DNA from 2 places in the Pseudoalteromonas sp. SG44-1 genome. Region 2 is predicted to be linked to the other one. Evidence: predicted binding sites of a transcription regulator. Region 2 holds the regulator's gene; the other holds the start of a gene.

Region 1 (15,354 bases), on a different contig from region 2:
TGAACGATGGTATACCAAAAGTAAGCAAGCCACCAATTTCTGGATGACGGTCAAATACCACTGGTTTTACACCATTACGCACTAGAATATCAGCGCAACCTAGGCCTGCAGGGCCGGCACCTATGATAGCTACTTTTTTATCGGTCCATACCACGTACGACATATCAGGCTTCCAGCCCATTTTAAATGCAGTATCAGTAATATATTTTTCAATATTACCGATTGTTACTGCACCAAACTCTTCGTCTAATGTACATGAACCTTCACACAAACGATCTTGCGGGCACACCCGGCCACACACTTCTGGTAAACTATTTGTGCGGTGTGATAGCTCCGCAGCTTCAAGAATACGGCCAGTACGAATTAACTTTAACCACTGTGGGATATAGTTATGCACTGGGCATTTCCATTCACAATACGGATTACCACAATCTAGGCAGCGGTCCGCTTGTGAGTTTACTTGCTTCTCTGAAAAGGGTTCGTAAATTTCAACAAATGATTTTTTACGTGACGAAATTGGCTTTTTGCGGGGATCAACCCGCTGCACGTCTATAAATTGATATACATTCTCGCTCATACTACCCCCTTACTGTGCTTGAACACGAAGTTCAGCACTACTACGAGCGCGATGCCCGAGTAAACTTTTCACATCACTTGATTTTGGCTTAACTAGTTTGAATTTTGGTAAATACGTTTCAAAACTGGCTAAAATAGTTTCTGCACGGCTTGAGCCTGTTAGTTCTAAATGCTCAGCAATTAGACCACGCAAATGCTCTTGGTGTGACGCTAGCTCATCTAACAGCACCACTTCGACTAGCTCTGGATTGATGCGTTTTTCAAAGTCATTACGCTCATCCAAAATATAGGCAAAGCCACCGGTCATACCTGCACCAAAGTTCACGCCTACATTGCCCAGCACGCAAACTACGCCACCGGTCATGTACTCACAGCCATTATCACCTACGCCTTCAACAACCGCTTGCACGCCTGAGTTACGAACCGCAAAACGCTCTCCAGCACAACCTGCAGCAAACAGCTTGCCACCCGTTGCACCATATAAACAGGTATTACCTGCGATGGTCGCTTTGTGACTTTCAAATGACGAACCCAGTGGTGGGCGAATAACCAGCTTACCGCCCGCCATGCCTTTGCCTACGTAATCGTTAGCATCGCCGACTAGGGTCATTTCTAGGCCACCAGCATTCCATACACCAAATGATTGACCAGCGGTTCCGTGTAACTCAATCGAGACAGGATCAGCCGCCATGCCTTGATTGCCATGCTTATCGGCTATATAACCCGATAACATCGCGCCCACTGAACGGTCAGTGTTACAAATACGGCTGACCAGTGAAATACCGCTGCTCTCATCAATTGCTTGTTGAGCTTTAGCAAGTAAGGTTTCATTCAACTTACCTAAATAATGTGACGTATTAGGTGCGCTGCAGTATAAGGTTTCACCAGTTGGGTTATTCGGCTGTGCAATCACTGACGATAAATCAATTTTTTGCTGTTTTGCAGTTTTACCTTCAATCGCTTCGAGTAAATCAAGACGACCGATTAAGTCTGTTAGTTTGGCAACCCCAAGGCTTGCCATAATTTCACGGGCTTCTTGAGCAATAAACTTAAAGTAGTTCATCGCCATTTCTGGTAGGCCATGGAAATGTTTTTGACGCAATGTTTCGTCTTGCGTTGCTACACCGGTTGCACAGTTATTTAGGTGGCAAATACGCAGGTACTTACAACCAAGCGCAACCATAGGACCCGTACCAAAACCAAAGCTCTCTGCACCTAAAATAGCTGCTTTGATGATATCAAGGCCGGTTTTTAAACCACCATCAGTTTGCAAACGAATACGATGACGTAAACCGTTTTCAACCAGCGCTTGTTGTGTTTCAGCAAGACCAAGCTCCCACGGGCTACCCGCATATTTAACCGACGTTAGCGGGCTTGCGCCAGTACCGCCGTCATAGCCTGAAATAGTAATTAAATCAGCATATGCTTTAGCAACACCAGTGGCGATTGTGCCCACACCTGGCTCTGATACTAGTTTTACTGAGATCAACGCTTTAGGGTTTACTTGTTTTAAATCGAAAATAAGCTGAGCTAAATCTTCAATCGAATAAATATCGTGATGCGGTGGTGGCGAAATTAAGGTCACCCCCGGTACCGAGTAACGAAGCTTAGCAATATACGGGGTTACTTTTTCGCCCGGCAATTGCCCGCCTTCACCTGGTTTTGCACCTTGCGCTACTTTAATTTGAATAACGTCAGCACTGCGTAAGTAATGTGGTGTTACCCCAAAACGACCTGACGCGACTTGCTTGATACGAGAGTTTTTCTCGGTACCATAGCGTAGTTTGTCTTCGCCGCCTTCACCTGAATTTGAACAGCCACCTAAGCGGTTCATCGCAATTGCAAGCGCTTCATGCGCCTCTGGCGATAATGCACCGATACTCATTGCCGCCGAGTCAAAACGCTTATATAGCTCAGTTGCAGGCTCAACATCATCAATACTGATCCCCTCTGCTGGCAGTTTCAGTGCAAGCATGTCACGTAATGTGGCAATTGGGCGCTTATTAACAAGATCTGCGTATACGCTGTAATCAGAATATTCGCCTGAGCGCACCGCTTTTTGTAACGTTTGAATGACGTCTGGGTTGTACGCGTGATACTCGCCGTCATGCACATACTTTAATAAGCCGCCATGGCTGAGTAATTTACGTTTACTTAATGCCAAAGTATGTAACTTGCGTTGGTCATCATCAAAATCAGTAAAACACGCGCCTTTAATGCGACTTGCCACACCATTAAAACAGGTATCAACAATTGCATCCGACAAACCAACTGCTTCAAACAACATTGAACAACGATACGATGCCACGGTACTAATGCCCATTTTTGACATGATCTTGTACAAGCCTTTGTTGATTGCATTACGATAAGCAAGCGTAACTTGGCAATAGCTCTTGTTGATCACTTTAGAGTCGCTCATCGCAACCAGTGATTCATATGCTAAGTACGGGTAAATTGCCGTTGCACCAAAACCAATTAATACCGCAAATTGATGCGCGTCACGGACACTACCTGTTTCAATGATGATATTTGATTCACAACGTAAATTGTTATCAACTAAACGCTTTTGTACCGCTCCAACAGCCATAGCGGCAGGAATTGGTAATTTATTCTCATCAAAATTACGGTCACTCAAAAACAACATGACACAGCCACCAGCTGCTTTTTCTTGCGCTTCGTCACAAATACGGATTACTGCATCACCAAGGCCTTCTTCTTTGCTGTAGGTGATATCGATTTTGCAATAGCTGTAATGAGCCTGATCAGCGCTCAATAATTGTTGCATGTCTGCATACATTAGGATTGGCGTATCAAACTGTAGGCGCTTAGCGTGCCCGGTCGTCTCATTAAACACGTTTTGCTCACTACCGATACAGGTCGCCAGCGACATTACATGGTTTTCACGCAGTGGATCGATTGGCGGATTCGTGACCTGAGCAAACTTTTGACGGAAGTAATCAAACAATGAACGGTTACCTTCAGAAAGCACTGCAAATGGCGTGTCATCTCCCATTGAACCGGTTGCTTCTTGGCCAATTTCACCCATCACGCGAATAACGCTATCAAGTTCTTCATTGGTGTAACCAAACATTTTTTGGTATTTCAGTAACGTTTCATCATCAAATGAACGGTTACCCGCATCTTGCTCTGATAACTGCTCAAACGGCGTTAAGCGCTTAACATTGGCCTCAAGCCATGCTTTGTATGGATGGCGAGATTTAAGATCGCGATCAATTTCGTCTGAGTGCCAAATTTTACCTAACTGAGTATCAATAACTAATAGCTCACCAGGGCCAACGCGGCCTTTCTCAACCACTTCATCCGCAGTGTAATCCCAAATACCCACTTCAGAAGCGAGGGTAATAAAGCCATCTTGAGTGATCACATAACGTGCAGGACGCAGACCATTACGGTCCAAGTTACACGCGGCAAAGCGCCCATCAGACATCACAATACCAGCAGGGCCATCCCATGGTTCCATGTGCATAGAGTTAAAGTCGTAAAATGCACGTAAGTCATCATCCATCGCACGGTTTTTCTGCCATGCAGGTGGTACTAGCATTCGCATAGCACGGAATAAATCCATGCCACCAGCTAAAAACAACTCAAGCATATTATCTAGGCTTGATGAATCTGAGCCGGTTTCATTGACAAAGGGTGCTGCTGATTGCAAATCTGGAATAAGCGGCGATGCAAACTTATATGAACGAGCACGAGCCCACTGGCGGTTACCTTGTATGGTGTTGATTTCACCATTGTGCGCTAAATAGCGGAACGGCTGAGCCAAAGGCCAACGCGGTTGTGTATTAGTTGAAAAACGTTGGTGAAATACACAAATTGCGCTGGTCATGCGGATATCGGCTAAATCTAAATAGAAGTTAGGCAAATCCACCGGCATCATTAAGCCTTTGTAGATAGTTACTAACCCAGACAAGCTGGCAATGTAAAAGCCTTCATCTTCGCTTAAACGCTTTTCAGCACGACGGCGCGCAACGTATAAACGACGCTCTAAATCTTTTGGGCGCCAGCCTTCTGGTGCATTAACAAAAATCTGTTCAAATTTAGGTAACTGCTTGATTGCAATTGGCCCTAAACATGATTCATCTGTTGGCACAATTCGCCAACCTTGAATATTGAGGGTTTCTTTTTCGAGTTCTTCACTCAATATATCTTTTGCAGCTTGCGCAAGTACTGGATCTGAGTTTAGGAAAATCATGCCAACGGCATAATTTTTACCCAAGTGCCAATTTTTTTCAGCGGCAATAGCACGAAAAAAGCTATCTGGCTTTTGTAATAATAAGCCACAGCCATCGCCTGTTTTACCATCAGCAGAAATACCACCACGGTGTTCCATACGGTCTAAGCCAGTGATCGCTGTACGAATTAAACGATGACTTGCCTGACCATTAACTTGGGCTATTAAGCCAAAGCCACAATTATCTTTTTCTAATTTTGAGTCGTATAACATAGACCCCTCCCCTTGCTACAACAACTAGCTATGAATGACCTTCTCGACGGTTTGCTAGCAGACAGTCAAAACTATCGCCAATTGTACATTGAGTCAATAGCGCTTTGAATACATATTCACATTCTTGAATATTTCTCACCACAACACAATCTTTTTATTTCATGCCTATTTTTAACATTTAGCGATATTTTACCCGTTATTTTTTTATGACACTGGTGTCATATTTAACAAGTTGTAAAATAACCGTACCACAAACCTGCAGTTTACGTTAACGTAAACCGGTGTGAAAATGAATAAATATTCACTGAGTTATGTAGCGAAAATAAATGCTTTCTTTTTTATTGAATCTCTTTGCTGTCGTTCAAGGTCGATACCACAGCGCACATTAGAGTAAATACTCTTTTCAATGTCTTTTTATGGGTAAATTTAAAACCACTAATTAATGCATAATTATCATCACAACAGTCACATTTTGCATAATTTACGCTAGTTAGTAAGTCTTTAGCTTGCTCACCCTGTTGACGCCTGCGACAGCTTCTTAGCCGCCATAGCAAAGTGTCCGCAGCGGACACAATTTATGTCCGCGGACACCAAATAATTTAAAAATAAATAATTATCTCATTAAAATCATAACATTAAATTTTGGCATGATATTCGAATAAACATTAAAAGATAATTACAGGACACAACTTATGTTTATTCTCAGTTTATTTTTAGTTTCACCAATCACTGTCTTAGTAGTGAGCTTGATGATCACTTACTGCGAGAATAGACATAGCTAAGGATCACTCATGATAAAAGATACCAGCGGACAAGATGTAAGTATTACGCAAAGACGTAGTTACAAAAAACCATTAATAGTACTGGTGCTATCACTTGCTGTACTTGCTTTATGTGCACAAGCATTTATGGGTAACAATCAAGGTAGTATTTCTGTTGAGCGGGCTTCTTTACAGATTGCTACCGTTAATATTAGTCGTTTAGTACGTGATGTAGCCGCCAGCGGTAAAATTGTTGCTGCAAATGCTCCTAAGGTTTATAGCCCAGAACGTGGATATGTGGATTTACAAGTTAAAGCCGGTGATAAAGTAAATAAAGATGACATTATTGCTTTAGTCGATAGCCCAGAACTCAATAATGAACTAAAACAGCAACAATCGGTGTTAGCCCGCCTTGATGGTGAATTACAACGTAAGCACTTAGAAGCACGCCGACAAAAGTTAAGCTTAACCAAAACGCTTGATCTCGCCCAAGTAGAGCTCAATGCAGCAGACAGGGAAAATCGCCGTGCTAAGCTTTCTATCGAAAAAAACTTGATCAGCCAAATTGATTTAGAAAAAGCAGTTGATGATCTTGCCCGAGCCAAGCTTTCTTACAAACACGCTCAACAAGAAGTTGAACTTGCTAAAGATACACTCGCATTTGAACTCAAAGCTGCAGAGCGCGATCTCGCTCGCCAACAACTGATCGTTGATGATTTAAATCGTCAAGTCAGAAACTTAACTATTAAAGCCAGCGTCACCGGTATTGTTGGTAACCTGCTTGTACAACAAAAAGAAGCCGTTACCCAAAGTCAGCCGTTAATGACGCTGGTTGATTTAAGTAATTTTGAAGCACAACTGCAAGTACCTGAAAGTTACGCCAACGAACTCGGTTTAGGAATGGAAGTTGAGCTCACACTCGGGGCAAAAAAAGTGACTGGTGTGTTGTCGGCAATTTCGCCGGAAGTTAACAATCGTGAAGTAACTACTCGAGTACGCTTTGACGAAGAGCTAAAAGGCATTCGCCAAAACCAGCGATTAACAGCGCGCATTTTATTAGAAAATCGTGATGACGTTTTACAAATCAAACGCGGTGCGTTTATGCAGCAAGGTGGTACGCAGGTTTACAAAGTTATCGGCGACACCGCACAACTGGTAAATATCACAACCGGGGCAAGCAGCATCAACGCAATAGAATTGCTACAAGGTGTTAGCTCAGGCGATCAGCTGATCATCTCCAGTTACGATAACTTTAAACAAGCGCCAACATTATTACTGAGATAAGAACAACCATATTACAAGGATCAACTCATGCTTAAAATGAACAATATTAGTAAACTGTATCAAACAGAAATGGTGCAAACCCATGCATTACGCGACTTTAACTTACAAGTAGAAGAAGGCGAATTTATCGCTGTAACTGGCCCTAGTGGCTCCGGGAAAACCACCTTTTTAAATATCGCAGGCATGTTAGAACCTTTTAGCAGTGGTGAATATCTGCTCGATGGTATTAATGTTGGCAAACTGAACGACAATCAACGAGCGGATTGTCGCAATCAAAAAATTGGTTTTATTTTCCAAGGCTTCAACCTGATCCCTGATTTAAATTTATATGAAAACATTGAAGTGCCACTGCGCTACCGAGGTATTAAAGCAAGCGAGCGTAAACGTCGTATTGAACAGTGCTTAGAACAAGTAGGTCTAGCTTCACGCGCTAAACATTTGCCGCAACAGTTATCAGGTGGTCAACAGCAACGGGTAGCGATTGCCCGCGCCCTCGCCGGTGAGCCGCGCTTTTTATTAGCCGATGAACCAACAGGTAACCTAGACAGCTTAATGGCACGTCAAGTGATGGAATTGCTGGAGCAAATTAACCGTGACGGCGCGACCATCATTATGGTGACTCATGACCCAGAACTTGCCCGCAGAGCACCTCGTAATATTCAAGTGGTTGATGGTCAACTTGCCGACTTTACCTTGTATCAAGGCGCGCAAAACCTAAAAAATGTGGCTGGAGCGTAACTTATGCTATTACATTACCTCGATTTAAGTTGGCGTAGTTTTAAGCGCACACCACTGGTAAGCATGTTAATGGTGCTAGCCATTGCTATTGGGATTGGTGTAACCATGACCAGTTTAAGCGTTTATCATATGATGTCGGCGGATCCTATTCCCGAAAAAAGCAATCAACTTTATACTGTGCAATTACAAACCATGGATGAAGGCCATACGTGGTGGACTAAAGATAACCTGCCGTCACAACTGACCTATCAAGATGCGGTTAATTTACAGAATGCGCCAATACCTGAGCATAAAATTGCCATGATGCGCTCTGGATTTTCGGTGCATATAGATTCAGACATCATTAAACCATTTATAGGTGAAGCACGTTTAACCACTCCCGATTTTTTTAGCCTATTTAATTTATCATTTATTTATGGTGGAAGCTGGTCTTCGCAACAAGAACAGACAGCGGCATCCGTGGTGGTGATCAGCGAAAAGCTCAATGACAAATTATTTGCAGGTAAAAACTCTGTAGGTAAGGTGATTTATCTGGATGATCTCAGTTATGAAGTTGTCGGGGTTATCGCACATTGGCAGCTAACGACTAAATATTACGATTTAAACAATGGCGCATTTAATGAACCCGAAGAATTATTCCTACCTTTTAGTTTAGTTAAGGCTAATGAAGTAGTAACGTGGGGTAATACCAATGGGTGGAAACATGAAAACACGCGAACATTTGCTGACAAGCTGCAGTCAGAAAAAGTTTGGATCCAATTTTGGGCACTATTATCTGACGCCAAACAAAAACAAGCATACGCAGACTATTTATTAGCTTATATGCAAGAACAACAAAAATTAGGACGTTTTAAGCGTAAAGTACTTGAATACAAACTACGCGATGTAAACCAATGGATGCAATACAACAATGTGGTTAGTGAAGACAACAAAATATTGGTCGGCTTAAGCTTTATGTTTTTAGCTGTGTGCTTAGCCAATATCCTTGGTTTATTGCTCGCTAAGTTTTTGCGTCGGGCACCGGAGGTAGGTGTGCGCCGAGCACTAGGAGCCAGTAAACGACAAGTTTTTTTACAGCATCTAGTTGAAGTAGCCATGCTTGGGGCTTTAGGTGGCTTGCTTGGTATTGTGATAGCACAAGTTGGTTTACTCGCTGTGCGACAAAGCTACAGTTACTATGAAAGCTTAGCCACCATGGATATCACCATGTTACTCAGTGCACCTATTATCGCTATAACAACCTGCATCGTAGCCGGACTTTATCCTGCTTGGTTAGTGTGTAAAACCAACCCTGCAATTTACCTCAAGAGCCAATAAGGAGCCTTATTATGTTAGAAATCAAACCTATATTTCATGCTCTTTGCCGCTCAAAAGTCGGGGCAATATTACTCTTAATTCAAATTGCCATAACCACAGCAATCGTTAGTAATGCGGCATTTATTATCCAAGATAGAGTCGCTTTTTTAAATCAAGACACTGGCTACCCTGAACACGATATTTTTAAATTCAACGTGATGACCTTTGGACAAGATGTTGATATAAATCAGCAGATTGAGCTTGATGAAACTATGCTAAGGTCCTTACCAGAAGTCATTGATGCTGCAATGAGCAGTAGCATTCCTTTATCTGGAGGTGGTAGCGCATCTGATTTTAGTTTAAAACCAGCCCCGCAAGAAGGCCTGTCGGTAAGAACTGCTTATTTTTTTATTGATGATCATGGGATCAACACTTACGGTGTAAACCTAGTTATGGGTAGAAATTTTAGCGAAGATGAAGTATTAGTAACAAATAACGTTGATAAACGACCGAGTGTTACAATCGTTTCACAAACCTTACTCAATGAGTTATTTCCTAAAGGAAATGGTTTAGGTCAAACCATTTATTTTGGTGAAACGCCTTTGAAAGTTATTGGTGTAGTTGAAAAAATGATGAGCCCATGGCTTAAAGACAGCCGCCCAGATAATCTTGCATTCATCCCATATATTAATGCAAAGAGTCTTGCCCAATTTGTGGTTAGAACCAAACCAGACCAACGTGATGCAGTGATGAAAGAAGTTGAAAACCTGATGCTAAAAAATTACAGCAAACGGGTGATCAATAATATAAAAGGTCTAGATGAACTCAAAAATCAATATGTTGCTGCAGATAAACTCATGATGCGTATGCTGATTGTGCTGATCACTATTTTAGTATTAGTCACCGCACTAGGTATCTTTGGCTTAACTTTATTTAATATCAGCAAACGCACTAAACAAATTGGCACTCGCCGTGCATTAGGTGCCAGAAAATCAGCTATTATTTACTATTTTTTAGTTGAAAATGCGATGATCTGTGGTGTTGGTTTAATCTTAGGTTGTATCGCAGCTTTATTACTTGGGCAATTGTTAATGCAGCACTTTTCAATTGCCGCACTGCCACCGAGCTATATCGCAGGCACTGCCATTATGGTGTTTGTTATGAGCTTACTTGCCGTGTTTGGCCCTGCAAAACGTGCCGCCAACATATCACCGAGTATCGCCACGCGAACAATATAAAGCAGCTCCCAACCTATGCTACACTGGTTTAATACCGTGTAGCATTTTGAAATAAAGATAACAAAAACAGCGATTAAATTCACATGGAAAAAATACTTATTGTCGATGACAACCCTGCCATATTAGAAGCCTTGTCATTACTGTTAGAAATTCATGACTATCAGGTTGTGACTGCAAAAACGCAGCTTGAAGCCTTACAAATAGTGCAATACCAACGTATCGCGCTGGTTATTCAAGATATGAATTTTAGCAATGACACCACCTCTGGCGAAGAAGGTAAAGCGTTGTTTTATCAACTAAGAGCTCTCAACCCGCACTTACCGATTATTTTGATCACCGCGTGGACTGAACTGGCCAGCGCCATAGAGCTAGTCAAAGCCGGCGCCGCTGATTACTTACCTAAACCATGGGACGATAGCAAGCTCCTCACCTGTGTTAATAACTTAATCGAACTTGGCCAAGCAAAACAACAAAATGTAATGTATGCGCGCCACCAGCAAGAGCGAACATCAAGTTTAGCCGATGCCAACCTAGTTGGTTTAGTGTATCAAAGTACCACCATGGAAAAAATTCTCAATATGGCAATACAAGTCGCTAAGTCAGATGTCTCTGTGCTAATAACAGGTGCAAATGGCAGTGGTAAAGAACGCATTGCACAAATTATTCAAGCCAATTCTCACTTAAACCATGCCCCGTTTTTGACCATCAATGCCGCAGCCCTGCCCCATGATTTAATTGAAGCCGAATTATTTGGCGCTGAAGCGGGTGCTTATACTGGCATCACCAAACAGCGAATTGGTCGCTTTGAGGCCGCTAATGGTGGTACGCTGTTTTTAGATGAAATTGGTAACCTGCCATTATCAGGGCAAATGAAACTACTGCGCGTGTTACAAACTGGTGAGTTTGAACGACTCGGTTCAACAAAAACACAAAAAGTAAATGTTCGGGTTATTTCAGCTACCAATGAAGATTTAAAAGCGGCTATTCATGCAGGTCGATTTAGAGAAGACTTATATTATCGCCTCAACGTGATTGAGCTAAATTTACCCAGTTTAGCGCAAAGACCAGATGACATTTTAGCGCTTGCTAAACACTTCTTAGGCGAGCGCGAATTATCGCTTACAACAGAGCAAGGATTACTCGCGCACAATTGGCCCGGCAACGTTCGTGAGCTAGAAAATGCCTGTAAACGCGCAGCCGTACTCAAACCTAATGGCGACATTACCCTCGATGATTTTGCTCTACAATCGCAACCGCTGCACACTAACTTTGCTAAACAAGAACCCAGTAGAGTAGAACTAGAACAAGCTATGCGTCAGCACCAAGGAGTGATCGCAAAAGTTGCCAGACAGTTTGGTTTAAGTCGTCAAGCACTATACCGCCGTTTGCAGAAATTTGAGATTGATTACTAATGGAAAAAAATAAACCGGCACTGTCTCTCACTCGTAAAATAGTGCTGATATGTAACATCTCTGCACTTATTCCTGTTTGGCTCATCTGCTGGTTAACCCATTTAAGCTGGCCTTCACTACTAATAACAACGCTGCTCACATCACTGCTGGCAAGTTATTTATCTTTTCGGCTCAGCCGCACTCTGGTGCAAGGCATACACTCACTTGAAACTGGTTTGCTTAATTTTAAAGACGGTGAATTAGCCACCTTACTAGCTTATAACGGTAACGATGAATTAGGCCGCTTGTGTCAATTGTATAATCAAACTGCAAAGCAATTACGCCAAGAGAAACAATGGCTCTATCAGCGCGAGCTGATGCTTGATAAAGTGCTACAAAGCTCTCCCCAAGCCGTTATTTTAAAAAATGATAAAGGCTTTATTGTTTATAGTAACTACAGTGCCCGAGACCTTTTTAATGCCAAAACAGCGCTTGAAGGGAGTCAGTTTGCACACCTGCTTGAAAATGCTCATCCACAGTTAAACAATGCTTTAACGCGCGGTAGTGATGGTTTATTTACGCTAGATACTGAAGACCAAGAATCTCAAGCGTGGCATTTATCAACCGGTAAGTTATTACTTAACAATCAATACCATTACTTATATGTCTTTAAACAACTCACCCGCGAACTTAGCCGTCAAGAAGTGGAGGTGTGGAAAAAGGTCATTCGGATCATTAGTCACGAACTTAATAACTCTCTGGGTCCCATGTCGTCAATGCTGCACAGCGGCCAGTTACTCAGTGAAAAAGTAGACGAACCCAGACTTAGCCGCGTGTTTGCTACCATTTCTGAACGCATCAAACATTTAAACGACTTTGTACAAGGCTATGGCAAATTTGCCAAACTGCCCACTCCTCAGCCAAGCGCAATTAATTGGCAAGTGTTGCTCACACAACTGCAAAATCAATGGTGTTTTATGCTCGATATAAGTAATGACGTGCATACACTGGCTGATCCGACTCAAGTCGAGCAGCTACTGATCAACTTAATAAAAAATGCTCACGAATCAGGCTCTGCAAGCGAACATATAAGTGTCACTGTTACACAGAATATTAAAGGCACACATATCAGCGTAAACGACCAAGGTAAAGGTATGAGTGAGCAAGTGATGGCCAATGCATTAATCCCATTTTATTCAACTAAAGTCGCTGGTAGTGGTTTGGGGTTAGCATTGTGCCGTGAAATAGTCGAAGCGCATCATGGTCAAATTAGCTTACACAATCGTAAGCACGGCGGGCTTAGTGTTCATGTTATTCTGCCCCACGGTCCTAACAAACAATCACAAAAAAGCCGCAATTAAGCGGCTTTTTGTTGATTTGCTGATAAACGTTATTCAGCGCCAGCTTCTTTATATTTAGCTGCTGTTTCGGTGATCAGTGGTTGTAATTCACCACGTTGAAACATTTCAATGATAATGTCACAACCACCAATTAATTCGCCATCAACCCACAGTTGTGGAAATGTTGGCCAATTGGCATATGCTGGTAATTCAGCTCGGATATCAGGATTTAGTAAAATATCAACATAGGCAAACGGTTCACCGCATGACATTAATGCTTGAGATGCTTGTGAAGAAAAACCACAATTTGGTAATTTAGGCGATCCTTTCATATAAAGGATAATTGGATTTTCAGAAATTTGCTGTTTAATTTTATCAATGGTTTCCATCTACAACCTCAAAAGTGACGATAGCTGAACATATTAAGGCTTGAAAAATTTTCATTAAGCCTCATATATGTATCTTAAAGTGGGCAAATAAAGCCGCAATCGAAATAGTCTTGCATTTGCACTGCTGTTTGGCATTGCTGTTTGCTAAAACTTGAGTAAAATACTCAACAATTATAGTAACACTATAATCTCATTTGGTATAGGTAACTACCCTGTTTGAACAGGCATTAACTATTACTATTTGAACTATCAACCAAAAGAAGATGGAGATAAAAAATGGCATTTGAACTACCGTCACTACCATATGCAATTAACGCACTTGAGCCACATATTTCACAAGAAACATTAGAGTTTCACCACGGCAAGCACCACAATACTTATGTGACTAAACTTAACGGTTTAATCCCAGGTACTGAATTTGAAGGTAAATCACTTGAAGAAATCGTATGTTCTTCTGAAGGTGGCGTATTTAACAATGCAGCACAGATCTGGAACCATACTTTTTACTGGAACAGCCTATCTCCAAATGGCGGTGGCGAAGCAACAGGCGCTGTTGCAGATGCTATCAATGCTAAATGGGGTTCTTTTGAAGCATTCCAAGCAGCTTTTGATGATAAAGCAGTAAACAACTTTGGTTCAAGCTGGACATGGTTAGTTAAATTAGCTGATGGTTCTTTAGACATCGTTAATACTTCTAACGCTGCAACGCCACTAACTCAAGACGGTGTAACACCGATACTGACTGTGGACCTGTGGGAACATGCTTACTACATTGATTTCCGTAACGTTCGTCCAGACTACTTAAAAGCATTCTGGTCGCTTGTTAACTGGGAATTCGCGAACGCTAACTTCGCATAATTGATTGCTCGTTCTGAGCAAGCCCAATTTAAAAGACGCTCCGGCGTCTTTTTTGTTTTCTAACATAAATTTTTAATTTTATTGCACAAAAAATCAAATTCGTGACTAAGCTTTAAATAACCTTTGCTTCTTTTTTAATTTGTAAGCACCTAGTTTAAGCAGGTTTTTCGGAGGTTTCCATGAGTATTTTTGAGCATTACCAAGCACGATACGAAGCGGCACAAGAAGAAGAGTATAGTATCGCTGAGTTCTTAGAGATTTGTAAAACTGATAAGTCGGCTTATGCCAGTGCACCAGAGCGATTATTAGCGGCCATTGGTGAGCCAAAAATGATCGATACTTCAAAGGATGCACGGTTAAGTCGATTATTTTCAAACAGAGTAGTAGCACGTTACCCTGCCTTTAATGATTTTTACGGTATGGAGGATGCAATTGAACAAATCGTTTCATACCTAAAACATGCTGCGCAAGGCCTTGAAGAGTGTAAACAAGTGCTTTATCTACTTGGGCCTGTAGGCGGTGGTAAATCATCGATTGCCGAAAAGCTAAAATATTTAATGCAACAAGTGCCTATTTACTCAATTAAAGGCTCACCGGTCAATGACCACCCGTTGGCGCTTTTTGATCCTAATGAAGATGCTGAGCTGATGGCAAAAGAATACGGAATAAAGCCCCGTTACTTAAAAACCATTATGTCACCCTGGGCCACTAAGCGCTTATCTGAATTTAATGGTGATATTAGCCAGTTTAAAGTGGTAAAACGCTACCCCTCTATTTTAAATCAAATTGCTATTGCAAAAACTGAACCTGGGGATGAAAACAACCAAGATATTTCCGCTTTAGTCGGTAAAGTTGATATTCGCAAACTAGAACATTTTGCTCAAAACGATGCTGATGCTTATGCTTATTCCGGTTCATTATGTCTTGCAAATCAAGGGTTAATGGAATTTGTTGAGATGTTTAAAGCGCCAATCAAAGTATTGCATCCGCTTTTAACAGCCACGCAAGAGGGAAA
Region 2 (15,354 bases):
TTGCAATCCGCTGAACACCTCGACACTACGACCGCTTTCTAAATCGCGGTGATAGCTACTTACAAACTGCCATTGATCACTGAGCGGAATGCTAGTAAAAAAGCCAACTTGTTCGATTGTATTGCCTGAGACATCATTTGCATAGCGATGGTTCAATTGTACCAGCTGATTATCGTCACCTTTATAATCTAAAGTCACATTTGACTGGATAATCTGCTTTCCATCGGTGTCATACTGAATTCCGCCTGATAAATACCAGCGGCGGTGCCAATGTAACATGGTTTGTGCGGCAAACAAGGCATTATAGTTGGTATCTGAGTTTAACCCTTGTGATGTTGGCTTGGCAGAGTCACTTAAATAAAATATTTGACCGGCACTAAAATTAAACAATTCTTCGTTTTTATTATTAAATAAACGCGTGGTTGCACCTAATGTAAATTGATTCGCTGCGGCTATACGATCAACGCTTGAGAAGCGACTATCACGGAATAAACCAAAAAAATCATCTTGTAGTTTTGTCGTATCGTATAAACCTATATCGGATTGATCTTTATTTGGTGTATACAAATATTGCACTTGTGGCTCTAAGGTTTGAATCCCATCATCAGCGAAGATAGTGGTATCACGCTCAAAGTTTAATTGGCTGTATAAACGCACTTTAGGCAAGGTACGTGAAACTGATTTAGCATAATCGGTATTAGCTAAATCACCTTCTTGCTTATAGTTAGTGTGCAGTACGCTAAATTCAGATAAAAACGACCAAGCATGCTCTTGATAACCATAACTTACTTTGGGTTCGATGTGCACCCGAGTGGCTTTTTCTATGATTGCCGTATCATTAGTAAAGTGGCTCAGTTCACCGTCTAGGGTCAGTTCAATATCCTGAAAACTAAATGGTGCTGTTTGTGAAAAGCTAATTTGTGGCCATGCCGCATACGATTCAAGATGATCACCGAGCACTTCAAAGTTTTGTACTTTAATATCTGTACGCCAAGTATCACCTAAGTGTGATAACGAGCCAGTACGATACAGTTGGGTGTCAGTACGTGTTGCGTAATTAGAACCCAAATCAGTGAGATAGTTATCATCGCTGACGTTGGTTATATCAACATTTGCACGCCAGTTTTCGGCAAAATAACTTTGTTGTTGCCAGTGAAATAGAAAGCGCTCTTTGAGTTCTGGTTCGGAGTCGTCTTTGTCAAGGTATTCAAGTGCTACGAGACCTTCATTGATATCACTTAAATAACGAAACTCGGTTTGCAGCTGTAAGCCTTTTTTAGACATATAGCGAGGTGTAATCGTGGCATCAAAGTTTGGTGCAATATTCCAATAATATGGAGTAACAGTTTCTACGCCGTAGCGATCTGAACTGGAAATATTGGGTGTTAATAAGCCTGATTTTCTTCGATTATCAATTGGGAAAGTGAAATAGGGTAAATAAAGTACTGGCGTATCCATAATACGTAATACCATATCATGGGTTTCGCCCCAGCCTTCTTCACGGGATAATAAAATTTGTTCAGCTTGAATTGCCCACACGGGCGTATCGCTTGGACAGGTAGTAAAGCTTGCGTTCAGCAGATCTAAGCCAGACTTATTAATGGTGAGCTTTTCTGCACCGCCGTGTGCTTGTTGATCCGTCAGCTTATAATCGGCACCAAGTAGGCTGATTTCAGAACTATTTAAATCAGCATTAAGACCTGAGCTATTTACTTCACTGATAGTGTCACGGTAAGTAATAGGGCCAGTTGCATTAAGTAACCCACGCTGTTTGTCAATTAGCGCACTTTGTGCGGACAAACTCATAGTAAGGGTGTTAATATCAACATTACCGGTAAATTCTGCGCTTTGGGTGCCAAGCAGTTCAATATCATCTGAACGGATATCGATCATGCCTAAGTCAAGGCCAGCAAGCGGTTGCCAAGCTCTGGTTTGCATTGAATTGCCACAAAAGTTGTGTGTCAGTTCAGTTTCGGCGAACGATGGTGCGCTGATCACACTTAGCATCATCATGCCCCAGGTTTTGCTCATTTATTAACCTTAATATGCTGTCGTTGGATGTAAGAATGACATAATAAAGGAAAACAATGGCAAATACAGTAATTGACTTAGTGAAAAATAGATATCTTGTAAAATGAATCGTTATAAAAGTTTACAGCAGTTTTTAAATCCGCACTTCGAAGATGAAGTATACCAGCTAGCTGCGATCACCGGAGACGCCAGCTTTCGTCGTTATTTCCGCCTAAATCGCGGTCAAGATAGCTATATAGTTATGGACTCAGATCCAGCTAAGCTCGATAACACTCCTTATATAGAACTCAACAAAGTTTTTTCTGAGCATGGTTTCAAACTACCAAAAATATTACATGCTGATGAAAAGCAAGGGTTCTTCTTATTAAGCGATTTAGGCAACACACATCTTGCTGATATGCTGGATGATAAAGAACGTATCAATCACTATAAACACCTTATAAAACTTAGTGCACAATGGGCAAAAATGCCGCCTGTTGAGCACATGAAAGATTTTGATCGGGCATTTTTAGAATTAGAACTAAGTATTTTTTTAGAATGGTTGGTAGAGAGATTTTTAGAGCTAGAAGTTACTGCTGCAGAACGTAATTTATGGCAAACGAGCTGTGAGTTATTAATTGAAAATATACTCGCGCAACCTAGCGTCACCGTACACCGTGATTTTCATAGCCGTAATATTATGCACAGTGAACAGCAATGGGCAATTATTGACTATCAAGATGCCGTGCAAGGCCCGGTATGTTATGACCTGGTATCGTTACTGCGTGATTGTTATTTTAAACTTCCTCACGATGAACTTGAATACTTACTTGAGCATGCATTTGCTGAGTTTGAGCAACAGGGCTTGCTCAGTAACATCAGCTTTGCAACCTTTAAACAATGGTTTGATTTAACCGGTATTCAACGCCATTTAAAAGCGGCGGGTATTTTTTGCCGGTTAAATTTACGCGATGGTAAACTCGGTTATATGGATAATGTATTACCGACACTGCGCTACATTAGTGATGTGGCGCAAGATCATTCATCGTTGGTGGAGCTGGGTAAATGGATCAACAGTAAGATTATTCCTGCTACCTTAGTCGCACTTAATAAAGTGCCAACTAAATAATGAAAGCGATGATTTTAGCCGCGGGTCGCGGTCAGCGAATGATGCCACTTACCGCAGAATTACCTAAACCTATGTTAAAGGTGCAAGGAAAACCATTAATCGAGCATCATATTGAGCGACTAAAAACAGCAGGGATCACTGATTTTATTATAAACCTTGCTTGGCAAGGAGATAAGATCCGTGCTTACTTTGGCGATGGTAGCCAGCTTGGAGTACATATTGAGTATAGCCAAGAGCCTGAGCAGGGATTAGAAACTGCAGGTGGTATTATTCAAGCATTACCTTTGCTTGGTGAGCAATTTATTGTTATTAATGGCGACATATTTACCGACTATGATGTTAGTTCATTACTGCATATTCACTTAGATGCGGGCGAGGCACATATTGTGTTGGTTGAAAATCCAGCCCACAACCCAAATGGTGACTTTACGTTGCGTCATCTAAGCGCAGATAGCCCCAAGTATACATTTTCTGGTATTAGTCGCTTTCATCAGCAATTTTTTGCAGGAATTACAGCGGGTACTCATCGCTTAGGGCCATTATTAAAAAGTAAATTGGCTGAGCATGTTGTCTCTACGGAGCTGTACATAGGTAACTGGGACGATATCGGAACTCCAGAACGATTAGCTCAATTGAATGAGTTGTTGATAGAGCAACAAAAAACTCATTAAGTAATTCACATATAATAGGAGCGCCTCATGTGGGGTAAAATTTTAGGTGCCTGCTTTGGCTTTATGTTTGGGCGTATTATAGGCTTATTTATAGGCTTATACCTGGGCCATATGTTTGACAAGAGTTTAAAGCAGAACTTTGATAAAGCCGGCGGCTTTTCAAGCTTATTTAAAGGCGATGATGATATTAATCAGCGCCAAGCGTTATTTTTTACCAGCTGTTTTGGAGTAATGGGGCACATTGCTAAGTCAAATGGCCGCGTAAGCGAAACCCACATCCGTGCTGCCAGTTTATTTATGGATGAAATGGGACTCACTGGTGATGATCGCAAAGAGGCACAAGATGCGTTTAAAACGGGAAAAGACGCTGATTTTTCATTAAAAGAAACTGTTTTCGATTTTAAAGAGCGTTTTGCTCGTCGCCATGATTTATTACAACTGTTTTTAGAAATTCAAATCCAAATGGCGTTTTCTGATGGGGTGTTAGCTGCGCAAGAAAAGGAGCTACTCCAAGAGGTAAGTAAGTTATTAGGGATCTCTAAAACTCACTTTGCATTTGTACTTAAACGTTACCAAGCTGAATTTTCATTTCGTCAGCAACAACAACGCTATCAACAGCAGCAACAACGTCAACAAGGGCAAAGCAGCAGTTATCGTGAAGGCTCAGGGCATCATGTACCGCCAAATAGTGGCATGAGCCGTACTCAAGCGCTGGCTTTGCTGGGGCTAAATAATGAGGCGAGTGAACGAGAAGTAAAAGTAGCGTACCGTAAATTAATGGCGCAGCACCATCCTGATAAATTAGTTTCTCAAGGTTTACCTAAACATATGATGGAACTGGCAGTCAAGAAAAGCCAAGATATTCAAGCCGCTTACGAATATTTAAAAAAGGCGGCGTAAAAACCCGTCTACTTCTTTGGTCAAGCGCTCATGTTGCTCAGGCTCAGAGCGCAAACCAAACAGCTCACGTTGGCGGTAATCATATTTACTGTGACGTTTAACCCAGCGTTTTCTATCCGCCACACTCAGCAGTAAGTCCGGGTTATCTATGTTGTAGTAAATATCCAATAACGGCGGGCTAATAGTCGATATAATCGCGTTAAGTTGTTGGTTACGTTTACTGTTTGGTAAATAACTGCTAAGGCTGACAAATGCATCTATGTTGGTATTTGGATATTCGCCATAGTGTTCGAGCAATACTCCCGCAGAGGCACCTTGTGCAATAACAACAATTTTCCCATCTTCATCCAATGCACTTTGATACAACGCATTAAAGCGTGCAATTAAGTTGAGTTTATAATTATCTATTATCGCATTGCTTATATGAGCGATAGCATCAACATGTACAACAGGAGTGGCTGTGTCAGCTGATGGTTCGCCATTGTCTGAACTTGTAGTTTGCTTAGCCGCTGCAGGTTCAGTTGTTTCACTTTCATCCGCAGGTGGCGCTGCCTGCCAATCAATATCGGGTACCGTCATGGCAATTGTGGCATAGCCTAAATCGTTAAGTTGCGTGCGTAAAAAGTTGAGCCCGTTGTTATTGGTAGGTAAGTGTTGCCAATCAGGGATAATCAATACCACACCGCGCTGCTGGGCACTCATGTGTTGGCGATATAAACTTAAAAACTCAGTATCACCAGCGAGTAGCGGTTTTAGTTCATCTTGCGGCATTAGGCGTGATAAATCATTACTGCTGATTGTTGACCATGGTGTGGGTGCAATAAAGTCGGCTGCTTGGGCTGGCATGGCCAAGAAAGTCCCAGAAACCAAACTAATTAATTGCCATACTTTAAACTGTTTGCCGATAGCCATATAAACCACCACGATGAATCAATAAGTTGTTATCGGCGTGTACAGCAAAAAGTTTAGTGTGATTTTAAGCTCGTAATTAAAACTCTGGCTCAGCTTCAAAAGTCATAATTTGTGCTGTTCCCGGGTGAGTGAGCCGTAGCATTTGTGCGTGCAATTGCAAGCGCGGGGCAGCAGCCAGTGCATCAGGGTGAGCATAGAGCCTATCGCCTAAAATAGGGTGTCCCAATGACAACATATGCACACGTAATTGATGTGAGCGTCCGGTAATAGGGGTAAGTTCCACACGAGTGGCGTGCAGCTCATGCTCCAGTACAGTGTAATGAGTTAAAGAGGGCTTCCCCTTGTCATGATCAACCATTTGCTTAGGGCGGTTTGGCCAATCACAGATCAGCGGCAAATTGACTGATCCCGTTAATGGCTCTAGTTTACCGTACACTCGTGCAACATAGCGCTTTGCAGTTTGGCGTTCTTGAAACTGCATACTTAAATGACGATGAGCCGCTTTATGCATTGCTAAACAAATAATTCCAGAGGTTGCCATATCTAAGCGGTGAACTATTTTTGCCGTAGGAAAAACACGGTTAACGCGAGCTATCAAACAATCGGCGTGTTTAGGATCTTTTCCCGGCACAGTCAAAAGTTCACTGGGCTTGTTGACGATCAGTAAATCATCATCTTGAAATAAAATGGTTAAATACGGATCTAATGGAGGATTGTAGTTAATTAACACGGCCGACCTCAATGATTTATGAGCGCGCTATTTTAGAGAAGTCATCGCTTATACACAATCAATAACGTATTAGATTAGACGCGAGAGTATTAATGAGCGAGTTAATTGGCAAGTAGTAGTTAAGCAGAGGGTATTTTTGGGCAAAAGAAAAGCGCGAACTATCGCTAGTCGCGCTTGCGGAATCTTCTAATTTTTTGCATCCTGCAATTGAACTTAATCAACTCCTAAACTTTACTAATCCATGTGATCACACTGTTACTTATTCGTTCTGCGTGATATAGGCTATCCGTGCCTCTGTCCTATGTGCTTCCTTTTTATCCTTTTTGGTAATCTCTATTACCGGTCCTTTACGCATCGTCCTGATGCTATCCCTTAGTTAACAGTTCCATTGTGATACCCTTCAGGGCCTGTCCATCTGTCCGCTTTTATAACATCCTGTCTAACAACTCTCTTGCGAGCCCTGTTGTTATTCCTTTTCGCATCATCTTGACGCTGTCCGTATATTTACTATCCTTAGTGCTACTCATCCTGAGCCTGTCCGTGAATCCATTTTTTCCTAACGTAACCTTTAATTCGAGGTTTATGAGTAATCATTCCTTGTCCGTTTACTCATTTAAGCGTCACTGCTTAACCGATGAAGTAAGTATAGAGAGTATCTGCAAACAAAATAGGCTAAAAATAGTAACGAAAATACAGTCATTATTTTGAAATTTAATAATAGTTATTATATTTCATGTGGTTAGTTTATTTTTAGACTTTTTTTATGATGCTTTATACTCAATAGCTGTCATAACCGTGAGATATATCGCACAAGTGATTTCCATTATGGGCGTGGTTGCCTTTAATAGTGGATGTAATTGTAGTGTTGCTTAGACGATTTCTAATCGTATATGGTTTAAGTTTATTGCATATATCCCTTAAATGATTAAAAACCAATATCTATTAAGGCGCTTTGTAATTCTTTAAAATAAATGCGACTTGCCGATAAATAAGCGGCTATGAATTGTGGGGAAATTGCTCAACAAGACACGTTTGAGCCGCTATTTAGCGCTTCAAGCTCAAAGGTAGTTGCAGAATTTCTTGGTCAGGGCATATACTTAGGTGCAGATGTATTAACAGCAACTGAATATAGTAATGCTTACGGGGGCTGAGTCATTAGTTACTTATCGTCGAGTAAAGCAAGTTGGGTAACTTTATGTTCGCCCATACCATCTTGAGTTAATACCTTTTCAATCACAAGGCTGTAGTGCAAATACGGTGACTATTTTAAATCATCGTTTTGTTGTTCTGCATTTTGTGTATAAGGTTATGCTCGATGGACAATAAATTGAAGTTGCTGCTTAGTTGGGCCAATCATTTTAGCAAATGAGTAGGTGACAATAAAAATAACACCACACACGGTTAACTTTTTCGCAGATTAAGTGTTTTAGTATTTTTAATTTCATTAAAAACGCCGTGTATGAGACTTTGAGTTAAGGAAATACCATGGCGCAAGCGCAATCTGGAATTTGTGCTGAAGCAAACTTGCACGGTTTACATTTGTTTTTTAATGTATTTGATGGCCACGATGAGTCATTACGCAAAAAATTAAAATACGTTAGCGCTATCCAAGATGAGTTTTCAGATCAGTTTTCTGAATCGATGCTCTCCAGCCTAGTTGCTGTGGGGGCACAGTACTGGCCGCACATTCTGCCTGAATTTCTGCCTAGTGAATTACAGAGCTTTCCTAATATTACTCATAATGATCATATTATGGGGGCTCAGCCTTTTGATTTATTTGTCCAAATTCGTTCCGATAGGGAAGATGTAAACCATTTATTTGCTTTGCAAATTCTCAAGTTATTTGCCCCCGATGTTGAATTGGTTGAGCAAGTGCGAAACTTTCGATTTTTAGATGGTCGCGATTTTAACGGTTTTATACTCGGTGGTGACACTCCTCATGGTCGCCAAAAGCGCATCACAGCGTTAATCAATAACCCCAACCATTTTGAAGATCAAGGCAGTTACGTACATATACAGCGCTATAAGCATGATTTAAGTGTGTGGCAAAACCTACCACTGAGTGAGCAAGAACAAATAATGGGACGCACTCGCTTAGATAATACCTTGATTATGCCAGCGACTGAAAATAGTCATGCTGTACGCACTGAGTTAAAAGATGAGCAAGGGCAACCACTGCAATTAAATCAAAACATGCCTTATGGTGACGTTTACGAACAGGGTATATTAGCGATTAGTTATGCAGCACAGGGAAATGCATTTGAGCAAGTATTACGAAGTCGATTAGGTGATGGCGATTGCTACGATCATTGGCTTGATTTTACTCAAGCCGATATGGGGTCTGCGTTTTTTGCCCCATCAATTAACTTTTTAAAGCAGCTGTAAAAAGTTTGAATCGGTAGACTTATACCGTATCAAATAAAATACGCACGCGTTCAAGAGTTACATCAATTTCAGATACTTTAGCTGGAGCGATAAAAATAGTATCGTCACCAGCAATGGTGCCTAGTACGCCATCTGCTTTACCTAATGAATCTAATAGTCGAGCAATTAATTGTGCAGCTCCTGGGCTGGTTCGAATAATGATCATCATTTCGTTATGCATTATATCAATCACTAACTGACGTAATGGGCTTTTCGCTGTAGGTACGCCCATTTCAGCAGGCAAACAATAGACCATTTCTTGTTTGGCATTACGAGTGCGTACCGCGCCAAACTTGCTTAACATCCGCGACACCTTACTTTGACTAATATTATCAAAGCCTTGCTCTTTTAGGGCGTCAACAATCTCACCTTGTGAACCAAAGTTTTCTTCTTTTAAAAGTGCCTTAAAGGCCTTTACTAATGCTTCTTGTTTATCTTGTGGTTGCATATTATAGGTTCTTATTCATAAGTGATGCGCTAATTGTACACAATATTGCATACTTATGCAGTAGTTGTTTGCTTTTGCGATGGATTTTAGTGCTGTAAACCAGCAAGTTTACAACTATGGTCTAAATTATATGTGAAATAAGCAGGATAAATTTGTCTTTAGTCGTTAATTTCATTATCTTTAGAGCCACAAATATTTCCTACCTCAAATTACGGAGAATTCCAATGAAAGTTGCTGTATTAGGTGCTGCTGGCGGTATCGGCCAAGCGTTGTCTTTATTATTAAAAACAGGCTTACCAGCTGGTTCTGAATTATCACTTTATGATGTTGCTCCAGTTGTTCCTGGTGTTGCTGTTGATCTTTCTCATATCCCAACAGACGTTAAAGTTGCAGGCTTTGGTGTTGATGCACTAGATCAAGCGTTAACTGGTTGTGATATCGTTCTTATCCCTGCTGGTATGCCACGTAAGCCTGGTATGGACCGCGCTGATTTATTTAATGTTAATGCTGGTATTATTAAAACATTAGCAGAAGGTATTGTTGCTAACTGTCCAAAAGCATTAGTGGGTATTATCACTAACCCAGTAAATGGCACAGTGCCAATTGTTGCGGAAGTATTCAAAAAAGCAGGTACTTACGACGCGAAACGTGTTTTCGGTATTACCACTCTTGATGTGATCCGTTCAGAAGCATTTGTAGCTGAGCTTAAAGGTGTTGACGTTGCAACTGTGAAAGTACCAGTAATTGGTGGTCACTCAGGCACAACAATCCTTCCGTTACTATCTCAAGTTGAAGGCGTTACTTTCACTGATGAAGAAGTTGCTGCGCTTACTCCACGTATCCAAAATGCAGGTACTGAAGTAGTAAATGCAAAAGCGGGCGGTGGTTCTGCAACATTATCAATGGGTGCTGCTGCTGCACGTTTTTGTATGTCTTTAGTTAAAGGCTTACAAGGTGAAGACGTTGTAGATTACGCTTACGTTGCTGTTGAAAATGGCGATGCTGCATACTTTGCACACCCAGTACGTTTAGGTAAAAACGGCGTAGAAGAAATTCTTTCTTACGGTGAACTAAGCGCATTTGAAGAGCAAGCTAAAAACGACATGCTTGATACGCTGAAAAAAGACATCCAAGAAGGTGTTGATTTCATCAACGCTTAATTGCTAAGTCGATTGATAAAAAAAGCCTGCATTTGCAGGCTTTTTTATGCTCGAAGGATTTTTATACATTAGGTGTTTATTAGTGATTACGATCAACGGCAATACGAGCCAAGCTAACGAGTGCTTCTTTATACGGTGATTCATCTAATACAGATAAACACGCAATCGCTTTATCAGCTTCTTCATTGGCTTTATTCATCGTAAACTCAAGTGCTTTGGTTTCATTGAGGGCACTTAGAATCGCTTCTAAGTGGTCCATACCATTACTGTGCTCAATGGCATCACGGATCAACTGTACTTGCTCAGCATTACCGTGGCGCATAGCATAAAGTAGTGGCAGGGTAGGTTTGCCTTCGGCCAGATCATCACCGATGTTTTTACCTAACTGCTCAGCATCAGCATTGTAATCAAGCACGTCATCCACTAATTGAAAAGCGGTTCCTAAATGCATACCGTAAAGATTAAGCGCTTGCAGTGTCGAGTCGTCTTTTTCGGTAATAATCGCAGCAAGGCCTGTTGCAGCTTCAAATAATTTAGCTGTTTTAGAATAAATTACCTGCATGTAGCTATCTTCGGTGGTATCAGGGTCGTTACAGTTCATTAATTGCAGCACTTCACCTTCGGCAATCACGTTGGTTGCATCAGCGAGTATTTGCATAACTTGCATTTTACCAATACCAACCATTAGCTGAAATGAGCGGGTGTAGATAAAGTCACCAACAAGTACGCTGGCTGCATTACCAAACTCAGCATTTGCCGTCGGTGTTCCTCTGCGTAAATTTGATTCATCAACGACATCATCATGCAGTAATGTAGCTGTGTGAATAAATTCAACAATAGTTGCTAAAGTAACATGATCTTTGCCTTCATAACCAAGTGCTTTAGCCGCTAAAATAGCCAACATAGGGCGAACACGCTTGCCGCCGCTGTTTACTATATATAAGCCTAGTTGATTGACTAATGCTACATCAGAGCGCATTTGCGCGTAAATTAGTTGATTGACGTCATTCATATCGTTTTCGATTAACGCCTGGATAGCTTTTATATCCATTGATCTCCGAGCCAATTTTAATGGGTATACGGGGCTGATTGTACAACAAAAAACAGCTTTGCTCGACAGTTTGTGACGATTCGCTGAAAAAACACGGTTAAGTAGCTTAATTTAGCCTTAATTAGTAAAGATAACTTTTATATTTGAGAAAATTTACGGTAATTCAACATGGTTGTTTTTTATTCTTAGCGCGTGTTTGTTCGTGGTGTAATTTATTTGTCATGAAACGCTAAAAAGGCTTGGCATAATGCCAATTTAATATAAAATAGGTGAAAATATTGAATCGCCTTCAATGCAGCTATTTTTTATTCATTTAATTAATAAAACAGGCTTGCTAGTTTTTGCACATTAGCGTAAACTTCGCGCCCTATTGAATAATATTTTAGTTGCGTCGATTTGAGGGCGCACAGACGGAGTTAATTATGTACGCGGTTTTCCAAAGTGGTGGTAAACAGCACCGTGTGACTGAAGGTCAAACAATTCGTCTTGAGAAATTAGACGTTGAGACTGGTGCAGCAGTTGAATTTGATTCAGTACTTTTAGTTGCTGATGGTGAGAAAATCGAGATCGGTGTACCGTTCGTAAACGGTGGTAAAATAACAGCTGAGGTTGTTTCACATGGTCGCGGTGAGAAGATTAAGGTTGTTAAATTTAGACGCCGTAAGCATTCTCGTAAGCAAATGGGCCATCGTCAATGGTTCACAGAAGTTAAAATCACTGGCATTAGCGCTTAATTAGAGGTACTTAGAAATGGCACATAAAAAAGCAGCTGGTAGTACTCGTAACGGTCGCGATTCAGAAAGCAAACGCCTTGGTGTTAAGCGTTTTGGTGGCGAATCAGTTCTAGCGGGTAGCATCATTGTTCGTCAACGTGGAACTAAATTCCATGCTGGCACAAACGTAGGTATCGGTAAAGACCACACTATCTTCGCAAAAGCAGATGGTAAAGTTCAGTTTGAACAAAAAGGTCCTTTAAACCGTAAATACGTAAGCATCGTATCTGAGTAATCAGAATCGGTTCTTAAAAAACCCCGCCTTTGCGGGGTTTTTTGTTTTGAAAATAAATATATACCTAAGCCAAGCCTGCAATCAGCTTGGCTTAGGTATATAATAGTGAAATTAACAAGCCAATCCCTAAAGTGAGTAATCATGAAGTTTGTAGATGAAGTAGAAATTCGCGCAGAAGCTGGAGACGGTGGCAGCGGCATCGTATCTTTCCGTCGTGAAAAATATGTCCCAGATGGTGGACCAGACGGCGGTGACGGTGGAGATGGTGGTAGTGTTTATCTACAAGCTGATGAAAACTTAAATACCCTTATCGATTATCAGTTTGAGCGTTTTCATAGAGCTGAACGTGGTACTAATGGCCGCAGTCGTAACTGTACCGGTAAAAAGGCTGATGACTTATATGTGATGGTGCCTGTAGGTACTCGGATCATGGATGTTGATACCCAAGAAGGTCTTGGTGATTTAACTCAACATGGTCAAAGAATTTTGGTTGCAAAAGGCGGTTTCCACGGCTTGGGGAATGCGCGTTTTAAATCAAGTACTAACCGAGCGCCTCGTCAAAAAACATTAGGCACACCGGGTGAAGTACGTAACCTTAAACTAGAGCTATTATTATTAGCTGATGTTGGTTTATTAGGTTTGCCAAATGCAGGTAAGTCTACTTTTATTCGTAGTGTATCGGCAGCGAAACCAAAAGTAGCTGATTACCCATTTACTACGCTGATTCCAAATTTAGGTGTGGTACGTCCAGAAGCAAATAAATCATTTGTTATTGCAGATATTCCAGGGTTAATTGAAGGTGCCTCTGATGGCGCTGGCTTGGGTATTCGCTTCTTGAAACATTTAGAGCGTTGCCGTGTATTACTGCATATTATCGATGTTATGCCTGCCGATGGTTCAAACCCAGTAGATAATGCATTTGCGATCATCAATGAGTTGCACCAGTACAGTCCTAAGCTGGCTGAAAAACCACGTTGGTTAGTATTTAATAAAATAGACTTATTACCTGAAGATGAAGCACAGGCGCTATGTGAGCAAATTGCTGAAGAGTTAGGCGAGACTGAAAATATTTATCATATTTCTGCAATTAATAAGCTAAATACTCAACCATTAATTCATAACATCATGACGCTACTCGATAGCATGCCAAAAGAAAAATTTGTGCCAATTGAAGATGAAGAAGTTGAATTCAAATGGGATACTTATCATAAAGATGCCACTAAGAAGAATGATGACGACGACTGGGATAGTTGGGATGATGACGATTATGACGTTGAAGTTGTCTATGAGCGTTAGACTAAAGTAAATTATTTTAAAAGGAGCTGGTGCTCCTTTTTTCTTGTTTAATAAAAAAGTATTAGGTTTTAATGTGAAGATTTCAATGATTGCAGCTATGGCTAAAAATAGAGTGATTGGCCAAGATAATAATATGCCATGGCATTTACCTGCTGATTTACAGCATTTTAAAGCGGTTACTATGAATAAACCAGTAATTATGGGGCGCAAAACATTTGAGTCAATTGGTCGCCCTTTACCTGGTCGACGCAACATTGTTATTAGCCGAAACACTGACTACACTGCAGCTGGAATTGATGTTGTAGCATCCCCAGAGGCCGCTATTTCATTGGTGTGTGAGTCTGATGAAGTAATGGTGATTGGTGGCGGGAATATATATCAACAATTTTTAAAAAGTGCCGATACACTTTATTTAACGTTTATTGATCTTGATGTTGCAGGAGATACACAGTTTCCTGATTACGAACAATCAGCAAACTGGCAAGTTGTAGAAGAGCTGTATAATCAACCGGATGATAACAATATTTATGGTTATAAATTTGTCACATTGGATAAAGTTAAGTAACATTATTGCGGTTAGGCTTATAGGTTGATACAATATTAAACAACTAGGGTAGTTATAAAGTATTACACAAGGGTCTACAATGATAAAATTATCAACACTCGTTATTGCTGCAGCTGTTATTTCTGGTTCTGTTGCTTTTAGCGCGCCAGTAAAAGCGGATGATCAGTTAGCTGTTTCAATCTGTGAATACATAGCTGCGGACGATAAAAACCGTTTACGTGATAAGTTAAAAAGCTCACGTGTAAAAATTCGTAATATTTATGATGCAGTACAATGTAATGGTCTTAACTTGCTACGTCATGCAGTTGCCAGTAATGCCGTAGATACCGGTGAATATATTGTGAAAAACTTATCTAAAAGCTCTTTAGAAGATGGAGCAGATATAGCATGGGCCGAAGCAAATGGTCATGGCGGTTCTGCATTAATACCAGCAATTAAAGAACGTGCTGGTTTATAAGTTATAATAAATCATTAAAAAAGTCGCGATATCGCGGCTTTTTTGTATCTGAAACAAAAGTTTAACAGATTCGACCTCTATTGTAATTTTATCTGGTAGAATAGGCAGGTTATAAGCAGTTTAAGCAGTGAACAACTATGTTAAGTCCTTTTTATCAGCAACATGCTGATTATGTCTCTATTTCTCGTGAACAAGGGTGTCGTTTCGCAAAGTGCGTTGCTGATGATTACAATCCACTTCATGATAAAGATGCAAAACGTTTTTGTGTGCCTGGAGATTTATTATTTTCATTGGTATTAAGTCGTTATGGCATCAGTGAAAAAATGGAATTTACCTTTGCCGGCATGGTTGATGAGAATACCAAACTCAACTTCCCTGAGGGCGCAGATGAGTTTGATATTACCAGTGGCGATAAAGTCATGCTGAAGGTTAAGCGCGAAGGTATAACTAGCCAGTGCCAAACACTCACCGATAGTCTAATAAAAAATTATGTTGAGTTTTCAGGTACAACTTTTCCGCATGTTATTATTCCACTTATGGGCAATCAAGATGTCATGATCAACCCAGCTCGCCCTATGATTATCTATGAGTCA

The links. The regulator ArgR, encoded in region 2, controls arginine synthesis, uptake and breakdown. The targets are predictions, from matches to a motif close to ANTGAATANNTATTCANT.
Positions count from the first base shown of each region.
Region 1: a site for ArgR is predicted at 5,148-5,165, ahead of gltB (glutamate synthase large subunit). Genes of this name have one in related genera too.

Region 1 covers NZ_JACJEW010000047.1:11,681-27,034, reverse strand. Annotated here, with positions in the region: gene H5187_RS18020 (FAD-dependent oxidoreductase) at 1-577, opposite strand, end outside; gene gltB (glutamate synthase large subunit) at 587-5,044, opposite strand; gene H5187_RS18010 (efflux RND transporter periplasmic adaptor subunit) at 5,836-7,089, shown strand; gene H5187_RS18005 (ABC transporter ATP-binding protein) at 7,117-7,827, shown strand; gene H5187_RS18000 (ABC transporter permease) at 7,831-9,144, shown strand; gene H5187_RS17995 (ABC transporter permease) at 9,156-10,361, shown strand; gene H5187_RS17990 (sigma-54 dependent transcriptional regulator) at 10,445-11,773, shown strand; gene H5187_RS17985 (PAS domain-containing sensor histidine kinase) at 11,773-13,113, shown strand; gene H5187_RS17980 (Grx4 family monothiol glutaredoxin) at 13,143-13,481, opposite strand; gene H5187_RS17975 (superoxide dismutase) at 13,758-14,339, shown strand; gene H5187_RS17970 (PrkA family serine protein kinase) at 14,519-15,354, shown strand, end outside.
Region 2 covers NZ_JACJEW010000006.1:117,394-132,747, forward strand. Annotated here, with positions in the region: gene lptD (LPS assembly protein LptD) at 1-2,031, opposite strand, end outside; gene H5187_RS04635 (aminoglycoside phosphotransferase family protein) at 2,135-3,139, shown strand; gene murU (N-acetylmuramate alpha-1-phosphate uridylyltransferase MurU) at 3,139-3,810, shown strand; gene djlA (co-chaperone DjlA) at 3,838-4,710, shown strand; gene H5187_RS04650 (DUF3530 family protein) at 4,693-5,622, opposite strand; gene rluA (bifunctional tRNA pseudouridine(32) synthase/23S rRNA pseudouridine(746) synthase RluA) at 5,699-6,352, opposite strand; gene H5187_RS04660 (Dyp-type peroxidase) at 7,838-8,737, shown strand; gene argR (transcriptional regulator ArgR) at 8,757-9,224, opposite strand; gene mdh (malate dehydrogenase) at 9,449-10,384, shown strand; gene ispB (octaprenyl diphosphate synthase) at 10,464-11,435, opposite strand; gene rplU (50S ribosomal protein L21) at 11,858-12,169, shown strand; gene rpmA (50S ribosomal protein L27) at 12,186-12,443, shown strand; gene cgtA (Obg family GTPase CgtA) at 12,585-13,739, shown strand; gene folA (type 3 dihydrofolate reductase) at 13,813-14,304, shown strand; gene H5187_RS04700 (DUF3718 domain-containing protein) at 14,384-14,761, shown strand; gene H5187_RS04705 (DUF3581 family protein) at 14,899-15,354, shown strand, end outside.